2 regions of the Kitasatospora sp. NPDC058965 genome follow, and region 1 is predicted to be linked to the other one. Evidence: predicted binding sites of a transcription regulator. Region 1 holds the regulator's gene; the other holds the start of a gene.
The links. Region 1 encodes HrcA, which represses chaperone genes, less so after heat shock. Its sites were predicted from a motif close to TTNGCACTCNGNNNNNCNGAGTGCNAA; they were not measured.

Region 1 (4,306 bases):
CCCGTCACCCGGGCGGCGATCCGGTGCTCCTTGGTGCCCGGGAGCAGGTGGTCGACCAGGACGCCCAGCCGGCGCCCCTCGCCCGGGGCGAAGTCGGCCACGATCGCGGGCAGGTCGTCGATGCCCTCCAGGTACTCGACGACCACGCCCTCGATCCGCAGGTCGTCGCCCCAGACCCGCTCGACCAGCTCGGCGTCGTGCCGGCCCTCCACGTAGATCCGCGACTCGCGGGCCACCCGGGCCCGGGCGCCCGGCACCGCGACCGAGCCGGACGCGGTCCGCCCCGGGGCCGTGGCCGGGGCCGGGCCGGCGGGCCGGACCAGGGTGACCACCCGGCCGTCGAGCAGGAAGCCGCGCGGCACCAGCGGGAAGACCCGCAGCTTGCCGCGCCGGTCCTCCAGGGTCACGGTGAACCCCTCGGCGGTCTTCTCGCAACGCAGCACCGCGCCGCAGAAGCCGGTGGCCGCCTCCTCCACCACCAGGTCCCGCTCGGCGGGCACCTCGGGGACGGGGACGCCGCGCTTCCACGGCGGGGTGAGGTCGGGTCCGTACTCTCTGCTGCGCATGGACCGAACTATAGGAAGAACGGACGCCCCGTCAGCGCCCGGACGCCCCGTCAGAGCCCGGGCGCGCCCCAGACGGGGAACCACCGGCTCAGGTCCGACTCCACCCGCAGGTCGTTCCCCAGCATCGCCTTGACCTGCAGCTCCAGCGGGCTGTTCCGGCGCTCCCGGCCGCCCGGCATCGGGGCGAAGGGGTAGAAGGTGCCGCGCTTGTACAGGTAGACCAGGGCCAGCGACTGCCCCTCGGCGTTGCGGAAGCCCACCAGCGAGCAGAGCAGCTGCGGCCCGAAACCGTTCGCCTCCAGCTCGCTGTTGACCGCGTGCAGGTCGTTGACCAGCTCCGGCAGCTCGTCCGGCGTGTGCCGGGCGAGCAGCCAGGAGTAGCCGTACTCGTCCCGGCTGGCCTCCACCGGCACCCCGCCGTTCGGCGTGTCGGCGTCCAGCAGGGCCCGCACCTGGCGCTGCACCTCGGTGAAGGCCCCGCCCTCGACCGCGGCGAAGCAGACCGAGCCCAGCCCGGTCGGGGTGAAGCCGGCGGCCGCCTCCAGGGTGAGCGCGGCCGAGGGCACGCCGAACAGCTGGTCCAGGTCGGGCTTGACCGGCTTGCTGCGGCCGAGCAGGGCGTCCAGGAATCCCACGGTCGATCCTTCCGTACGTCAGGGGTGCGGGTGCGGGCTCAGCGGCCCAGCTCGGCGGAGATCTTGCCCAACTGCTCCAGCCGCTGCTCCAGCGAGGGGTGGGTGGACATCAGCTGGGCGCCCACCTCCTTGGCGCTCAGCGCGGGGGCGAAGTAGAACGCGTTGTAGGCCTGCGACTTGCGCAGGTCCTCGGTCGGGATGGCGGCGATCTGCCCGGTCACCTTGGTCAGCGCCGAGGCCAGCGCGCTGGGCCGCCCGGTGAGCTGGGCTGCGGCGCGGTCGGCGGCCAGCTCCCGGTAGCGGGAGAGCAGCCGGGTGAGCAGGAAGCTGATCGCGTACACCACGGCGGAGACCGCGGTGACCACCACCAGGGCGATGGCGGCGTTGTCGTTGTTGTCGTTGCGGTTGTTGCCGCCGAACATGCCGCTGTACAGCGCGATCCGGGTGATCACGCCGGCCAGCACGCCGAGGAAGCCGGCGATGGTCATCACGGCCACGTCGCGGTGCGCCACGTGCGACAGCTCGTGCGCGAGCACGCCCTCCAGCTCCTCCGGCTCCAGCCGGCGCAGCAGGCCGGTGGTCACGCAGACCACCGCGTTCTTCTCGTTGCGGCCGGTGGCGAAGGCGTTGGGCATGTCGTTGTCGGCCACCGCCACGCGGGGCTTGGGCATGTCGGCCAGCGCGCACAGCCGGTCGATGGTGCCGTGCAGCTGCGGGTACTGCTCGGGGGTGACCTCGTGCGCCCCCATCGCCTTCTCGGTGATCTTGTCGCTGAACCAGAACTGCGCGACGAAGAGCCCGCCGGCGAGCAGCACCACCAACGGCCAGGCTCCCCGGAGCACCACGATCAGCACACCGGTGAACACGACGAAGAGCAGCCCGATGAAGAACATGGTGACGACCATCCGGGTCGTCAGGCCGCGGTCGGGGGCGAATCGGGTGTGGGGGCCGGAAGCCGACATCTGGGATCCTCCGTCTCGCCGGACCGAGGCCTCGGTCCGAGTTGCTTTCGATGCTGCCACTTCGCCCGGCGCCGGGCACCACCCCGGCGGGTCGCGACACGTGATCCGTGCGGCATCCCGGGACGGGGCGTTCCTGCGGTCGGACCCGGGCCGTACACTGGCAGGTACGGTTCTGGCACTCCTGTAAGCAGAGTGCCAGCCCATGAACGGACAGTACCCGGCGGCGCAGGGCCCGGTACCTGGACAACGCGCGAAGAGGGAGGTGCGTGCCGTGTTCGACGAACCCGTGTCCGACGCGGGCTCCACCGGCCGTGGGCCGGCCTCCGGGGCGAGCGGTACGCCCCGGGCCGCTCGCCCGCCGGCGACCCGGCCGGCCCGGCCCGCCGCCCCGCGCGCCGCCGGCCACGTGCTGGACGAGCGCAAGCTCGCCGTGCTGCGCGCCATCGTCCAGGACTACGTGGGCACCGAGGAGCCGGTCGGCTCCAAGGCCCTGGTGGAGCGCCACAGCCTGGGCGTCTCCCCGGCCACGGTGCGCAACGACATGGCCAGCCTGGAGGAGGACGGCTACATCCAGCAGCCGCACACCAGCGCCGGCCGGATCCCGACCGACAAGGGCTACCGGCTCTTCGTCGACCGGCTGGCCGAGATCAAGCCGATGAGCGCGCCGGAGCGGCGGGCGATCCGTCACTTCCTGGACGGCGCGGTCGACCTGGACGACGTGGTGGCGCGCACCGTGCGCCTGCTCGCCCAGCTGACCCGCCAGGTCGCGGTGGTCCAGTACCCCTCGCTGACCCGGTCCACGGTGCGCCACGTCGAGCTGGTGCTGCTGGCCCCGACCAAGGTGATGCTGGTGCTGATCACCAACACCGGGCGGGTCGAGCAGCGGCTGGTGGACTGCCCCTCCCCGGTGCGCGAGACCACCCTGGCCGACCTGCGGGTCCGGTTGAACGCCCGGGCCGGCGGCCGCCGCTTCCCGGACGTGCCGGCGCTGGTCGAGGACCTGCCCTCGTCCTTCGACCCGGTCGACCGCCCGGTCGTCACCACCGTGCTCTCCACCCTGTTCGAATCCCTGGTGGAGCAGAACGAGGAACGGATCATGCTGGCCGGCACCGCGAACCTGACCCGGTTCGGGCACGACTTCCCGCTGACCATCCAGCCGGTGCTGGAGGCGTTGGAGGAGCAGGTCGTGCTGCTGCGGCTGCTCGGCGAGGCGACCGACAGCGGGATGACGGTGCGGATCGGCCGGGAGAATGAGTACGAGGGGCTGAATTCCACCTCGGTCGTCTCCGTCGGCTACGGTTCGGGCGACGAGAGCGTGGCCAAACTCGGCGTGATCGGGCCGACCCGGATGGACTACCCCGGCACCATGGGGGCAGTACGTGCGGTGGCACGGTACGTGGGGCAGATCCTGGCCGAGTCATAGGCCAGGGCCCGCCCGACCGGCGGGCCGCCGTCCATCATGGACGGGCACAGCAGGCGCAGGCACTTCTAGAGGCGGAACAAGCGGAGCATTTGGTGGCCACGGACTACTACGCGGTACTCGGCGTCCGACGGGACGCGGGGCAGGACGAGATCAAGAAGGCGTTCCGGCGCCTCGCGCGTGAACTGCACCCGGACGTCAACCCGGACCCGAAGACTCAGGAGCGGTTCAAGGAGATCAACGCCGCCTACGAGGTGCTCTCCGACCCGGCCAAGCGCCAGGTCTACGACCTCGGCGGCGACCCGCTCTCGCCCAACGGCGGCGGGGCCGGCGGCTTCGGCGCCGGTGCGGCGGGCTTCGGCTTCTCCGACATCATGGACGCCTTCTTCGGCGCCGCCTCCGGCCAGCGCGGCCCCCGCTCGCGCACCCGGCGCGGGCAGGACGCGATGATCCGCCTGGAGATCACCCTGGAGGAGGCCGCGTTCGGCACCACCAAGGAGCTCCAGGTCGACACCGCCGTCACCTGCACCACCTGCAGCGGCGAGGGCGCGGCCCCCGGCACCTCCGCGCAGACCTGTGACATGTGCCGCGGCAAGGGCGAGGTCTCCCAGGTCACCCGGTCCTTCCTGGGCCAGGTCATGACCTCCCGGCCCTGCCCGCAGTGCCAGGGCTTCGGCACCGTGGTGCCCACCCCGTGCCCGGAGTGCGCCGGCGACGGCCGGG
Region 2 (4,306 bases), on a different contig from region 1:
GGCGAGGTACAGCGTCGAGCCGTCGGTGCTGAGCGCCAGGCCCTCGGTGCCGCCCGGGGTCCAGCCGGTGGGCCGCGGCTGGTCCGGCAGGGCGTAGCTGCCGAGCAGGGCCGGCGCGGCGGTGTCGACCACGCTGAGCGTGTGGCCGTGCAGCGCGTACAGCCGGGAGCCGTCGGCGCTGAGGGCCAGGTAGGTGATCCAGCTGTCGGTGCCCAGGTCGACCCGGCCGACCACCGCGTCCGTGCCGGTGTCCACCACCGACAGCGCCACCCCGCCGCCGCTCTGCTGGGCCACCGCGTAGGCCCGGGTGCCGTCCGGGCTGACGGCGGTCGCCACCGAGCCGGAGCCGACCGCGACCACGCCCTCGGTGCCGGTGGCCGGCGTCGAGGCCGCGGCCCCGCCCGCGGCCAGGCCCAGCAGGGCCGCGGCCGCCACCGCCGCGGCGGTCCAACGGGTCTTGTTCACAAGAGACTTCACGATATCCCCCAAGGTCAGAAGTCGAAGATCTGCAGGCCGGAGCCGTTGTCGTCCAGGCCGGTCGCGTACATGGTCGCGCCGTCCGGGCCGATGGCCAGCCCGGAGAAGGTGGAGAGGTCGAAGCCGCGGACGTCCTCCGCCGCCACCTCGGTCCCGGTGGCGGTGTCGAATGCGAGCACCGCGGGGTCGTCGGCCGGGTAGGCGTCGGTCACGTACAGCCGGGTGCCGTCGGCGGAGACCACCGGGGTGCCGAGCTGGGCGTAGCCGGTGGTCAGGGCCAGCCGGGCGGTCACGGTGTCGTGGGCCGGGTCGATCCGCAGGGCGGAGCCGTCCGCGACGTCGTTGACGGCGTACAGCGCGGTGCCGTCGGGCGTCAGTGCCAGGCCGTCCATGTGCGCGCTGTCCGGGACGGTGCCGACCACGGCGGGCAGTGCGCCGCCGGTGTCCAGGTGGACGACGCCGACCTCGGTGGAGACGTAGGCGCTGCGGCCGCCCGGCCGGACGACGACGGAGAGCGCCCGGCCGCCGGGCAGCACCGTGCTGCCGGTGACGGTCCGGTGGACGGTGTCGACGGCCCACAGGCGGCCCTGGGTGGGCGCGGAGGTGCCCGGGGCCGGGCCGTCCTGCGCGACGTAGACCGTCGAGCCGTTGACCGCCAGGGCGCCGATCACGCCCGGGCCCCAGCCGGTCGGGCGCGGCTCGTCCGGCAGGGTCACGGTGCCGAGCACCCGGTGCTCGACCGCGTCGATCACGGACAGGGTCTGCCCGTTGACCACGTAGAGCCGGCTGCCGTCCGCGCTGAGCGCCGGGCGCTGGCGGCTGCCGTAGCTCTGGCCCAGGTCGACGGTGGCGACCGTCCGGTCGGTGACGGTGTTCACCACGTGCACCCGCAGGTGCAGGTCGGTGTCCTCGGCGACCGCGTAGGCGCGGCTGCCGTCCGGACCGAGCAGTGGGCCGCCGGGCGGCAGGCCCGTGCTGCCGAGCTCCACCAGGCCCTCGGTGCCGGACACCGGCGCGGCCTGCGCGACACCCCCCGAACCACCTAACAGCGCCCCCGCGGTGGCCAGGGCAACTGCCCAACGGCCCACCGTGCCAATCGAGTTCATATTCCCCTCCCCGATGGGCGCCGTCGAGCACGGCGCCCCGGGCAGGTTAGTGCACGATGGTGACCGCACGGGCGCTAATCGCGCACTGGTTGCCCGAGCATCATCAGCGGGCCGTGCTCGGTTCGGCTCAGAATCACCGTCAGGCTGTTCGGCCCGCTCGGCTTGAGCTGGCGGCGCAGCTCCTCGGGGGTGATCGCCATCCCGCGCTTCTTGATCACCACGGTGCCCACCGCGCGCTCGCGCAGCAGCGCCTTGAGCCGCTTGACCTGGTAGGGCAGCACGTCGGTGAGCTCGTAGGCGTGCGCGTACGGGGTGCGCACCAGGGTGTCCGAGGTGACGTAGGCGATCATCGGGTCGATCAGCGTGCCGCCGACCCGTTCGGCCACCTCGGCCACCATGTGGGCCCGGATCACCGCGCCGTCCGGCTCGTAGAGGTAGCGGCGCACCGGGCCGGCCGGCGGGTCGGGCAGCCGGCCGCCGGCCAGGCTGTGCGGGCCGGGCAGCAGGGTGGCCCGGTGCGGTTCGGCGGCCCCGGTGCCGAACCACAGCACCGCCTCCTTCACCTCGCCGTGGTCGGAGACCCATTCCGCCTCGGCGTCCGCGGGCACCGCGTCGTGCGCGATCCCCGGGGCCACCTTGAGCGCGCCGAGCCGGGTGCGCCGGCCCGCCTCGACCGCCCAGGACAGCGGCGGCGAGTAGGCGTCGGGGTCGAACACCCGGCCGCGGTCGGTGCGCCGGGCGGGATCGGTGAAGACGGCGTCGAAGCCGTCGAGTTCGAGCTCGGTGACGTCGGCCCGGCGCACCTCGATCAGGTCGGACAGGCCGAGCGCCGCGGCGTTGGCCCGGGCCACCGCGCAGGTGAACGGGTCGCGGTCGACCGCGAGCACCTCGATGCCGCGCCGGGCCAGGGCGATCGCGTCGCCGCCGATGCCGCAGCACAGGTCGGCCAGCCGGGTGGTGCCGAGCTCGGCGAACCGCCCGGCCCGCCACTCGGCCACGCTGCGCCGGGTGGACTGCTCGACCCCGTGCGGCGTGAAGTACATCCGCCGGGCGTCCGGGCCGAACTTCGCCTCGGCCCGCCGCCGCAGCTGCTCCTGGGCGATCGCGGCCGAGACCAGCTCGGCCGGGTGGTGCCGACGCAGCCGGGTGGCCACGGCCAGTTCGTCGCCGGGGGCCAGGCCGGTCAGTTCGGCCAGCAGCGCCTGGCCGCGCTCGGCCAGCAGTTCATCGAACGTCTCCACCCGCACATTCTCCCGGTAGCGGAGATCGTTGGGCGCGCCGTTGGCACTCTGGTTGACTGAGTGCTAACCGCGGCCTAAGGTCGTTCCTGGCACTCCCCCCAGGGGGAGTGCTAACGCGACGGAACGGGCCTGACCCCCGCGACGGCAGGCCGGTCACGTCGCCCACCTACCTGTTAGACAACCCCGTAATCTCCGAAGGGGAGCTCGGACGTGACCACCAGCAGCAAGGTTGCCATCAAGCCGCTTGAGGACCGCATCGTGGTCCAGCCGCTCGACGCCGAGACCACCACGGCCTCCGGCCTGGTTATCCCGGACACCGCCAAGGAGAAGCCCCAGGAGGGCGTCGTCCTGGCCGTCGGCCCGGGCCGCTTCGAGGATGGCCAGCGCCTGCCGCTCGACGTCGCCGTCGGCGACGTCGTCCTGTACTCGAAGTACGGCGGCACCGAGGTCAAGTACCAGGGCGAGGAGTACCTGGTCCTCTCGGCCCGCGACGTGCTCGCGATCATCGAGAAGTAAGCGTTCCGGCGGACCTGGCGGTCCGTCGTCCGCCCGCCCCGGATCCCGTCTTCGACAGGGGCCCGGGGCGCGGCTGTTGGTTCACGTAGCGCAGTTATCCCAAGGAAACGGACATCATGGCGAAGATCCTGCAGTTCGACGAGGACGCCCGCCGCTCGCTCGAGCGCGGTGTCAACAAGCTGGCCGACACCGTGAAGGTGACCATCGGCCCCAAGGGCCGCAACGTCGTCATCGACAAGAAGTTCGGCGCCCCGACCATCACCAACGACGGTGTCACCATCGCCCGCGAGGTCGAGCTGGACGACCCGTACGAGAACCTCGGCGCCCAGCTGGTCAAGGAGGTGGCCACCAAGACCAACGACGTCGCGGGTGACGGCACCACCACCGCCACCGTGCTGGCCCAGGCCCTGGTGAACGAGGGCCTGCGCAACGTCGCCGCCGGCGCCGGCCCGGCCGCCCTGAAGAAGGGCATCGACAAGGCCGTCGCCGCCGTCGCCGAGCACCTGCTCTCGGTCGCCCGCGAGATCGAGGGCAAGGACGACGTCGCCGCCGTCGCCGCCCTCTCCGCCCAGGACCCGCAGGTCGGCGAGCTGATCGCCGAGGCGATCGACAAGGTCGGCAAGGACGGCGTGATCACCGTCGAGGAGTCGAACACCTTCGGCGTGGAGCTGGACTTCACCGAGGGCATGCAGTTCGACAAGGGCTACCTGTCGCCCTACTTCGTCACCGACGCGGAGCGTCAGGAGGCGGTCCTGGAGGACCCGTACATCCTGATCAACCAGTCGAAGATCTCCTCGATCCAGGAGCTGCTGCCGCTGCTGGAGAAGATCCTGCAGGCCGGCGCCTCCAAGCCGCTGCTGATCATCGCCGAGGACGTGGACGGCGAGGCGCTCTCCACCCTGGTGGTCAACAAGATCCGCGGCACCTTCAACGCGGTGGCCGTCAAGGCCCCCGGCTTCGGCGACC

Region 2: groES (co-chaperone GroES) is a predicted target of HrcA. The motif match lies at 2,865-2,891, and genes of this name have one in related genera.

The regions. Positions count from the first base shown of each region.
Region 1 is NZ_JBHYKG010000001.1:30,432-34,737, reverse strand. It holds gene ACFW1A_RS00175 (DUF3097 domain-containing protein) at 1-566, opposite strand, end outside; gene ACFW1A_RS00170 (hypothetical protein) at 617-1,201, opposite strand; gene htpX (zinc metalloprotease HtpX) at 1,240-2,163, opposite strand; gene hrcA (heat-inducible transcriptional repressor HrcA) at 2,570-3,586, shown strand; gene dnaJ (molecular chaperone DnaJ) at 3,679-4,306, shown strand, end outside.
Region 2 is NZ_JBHYKG010000086.1:23,281-27,586, forward strand. It holds gene ACFW1A_RS16840 (WD40 repeat domain-containing protein) at 1-465, opposite strand, end outside; gene ACFW1A_RS16845 (YncE family protein) at 492-1,583, opposite strand; gene ACFW1A_RS16850 (methyltransferase domain-containing protein) at 1,658-2,830, opposite strand; gene groES (co-chaperone GroES) at 3,035-3,340, shown strand; gene groL (chaperonin GroEL) at 3,457-4,306, shown strand, end outside.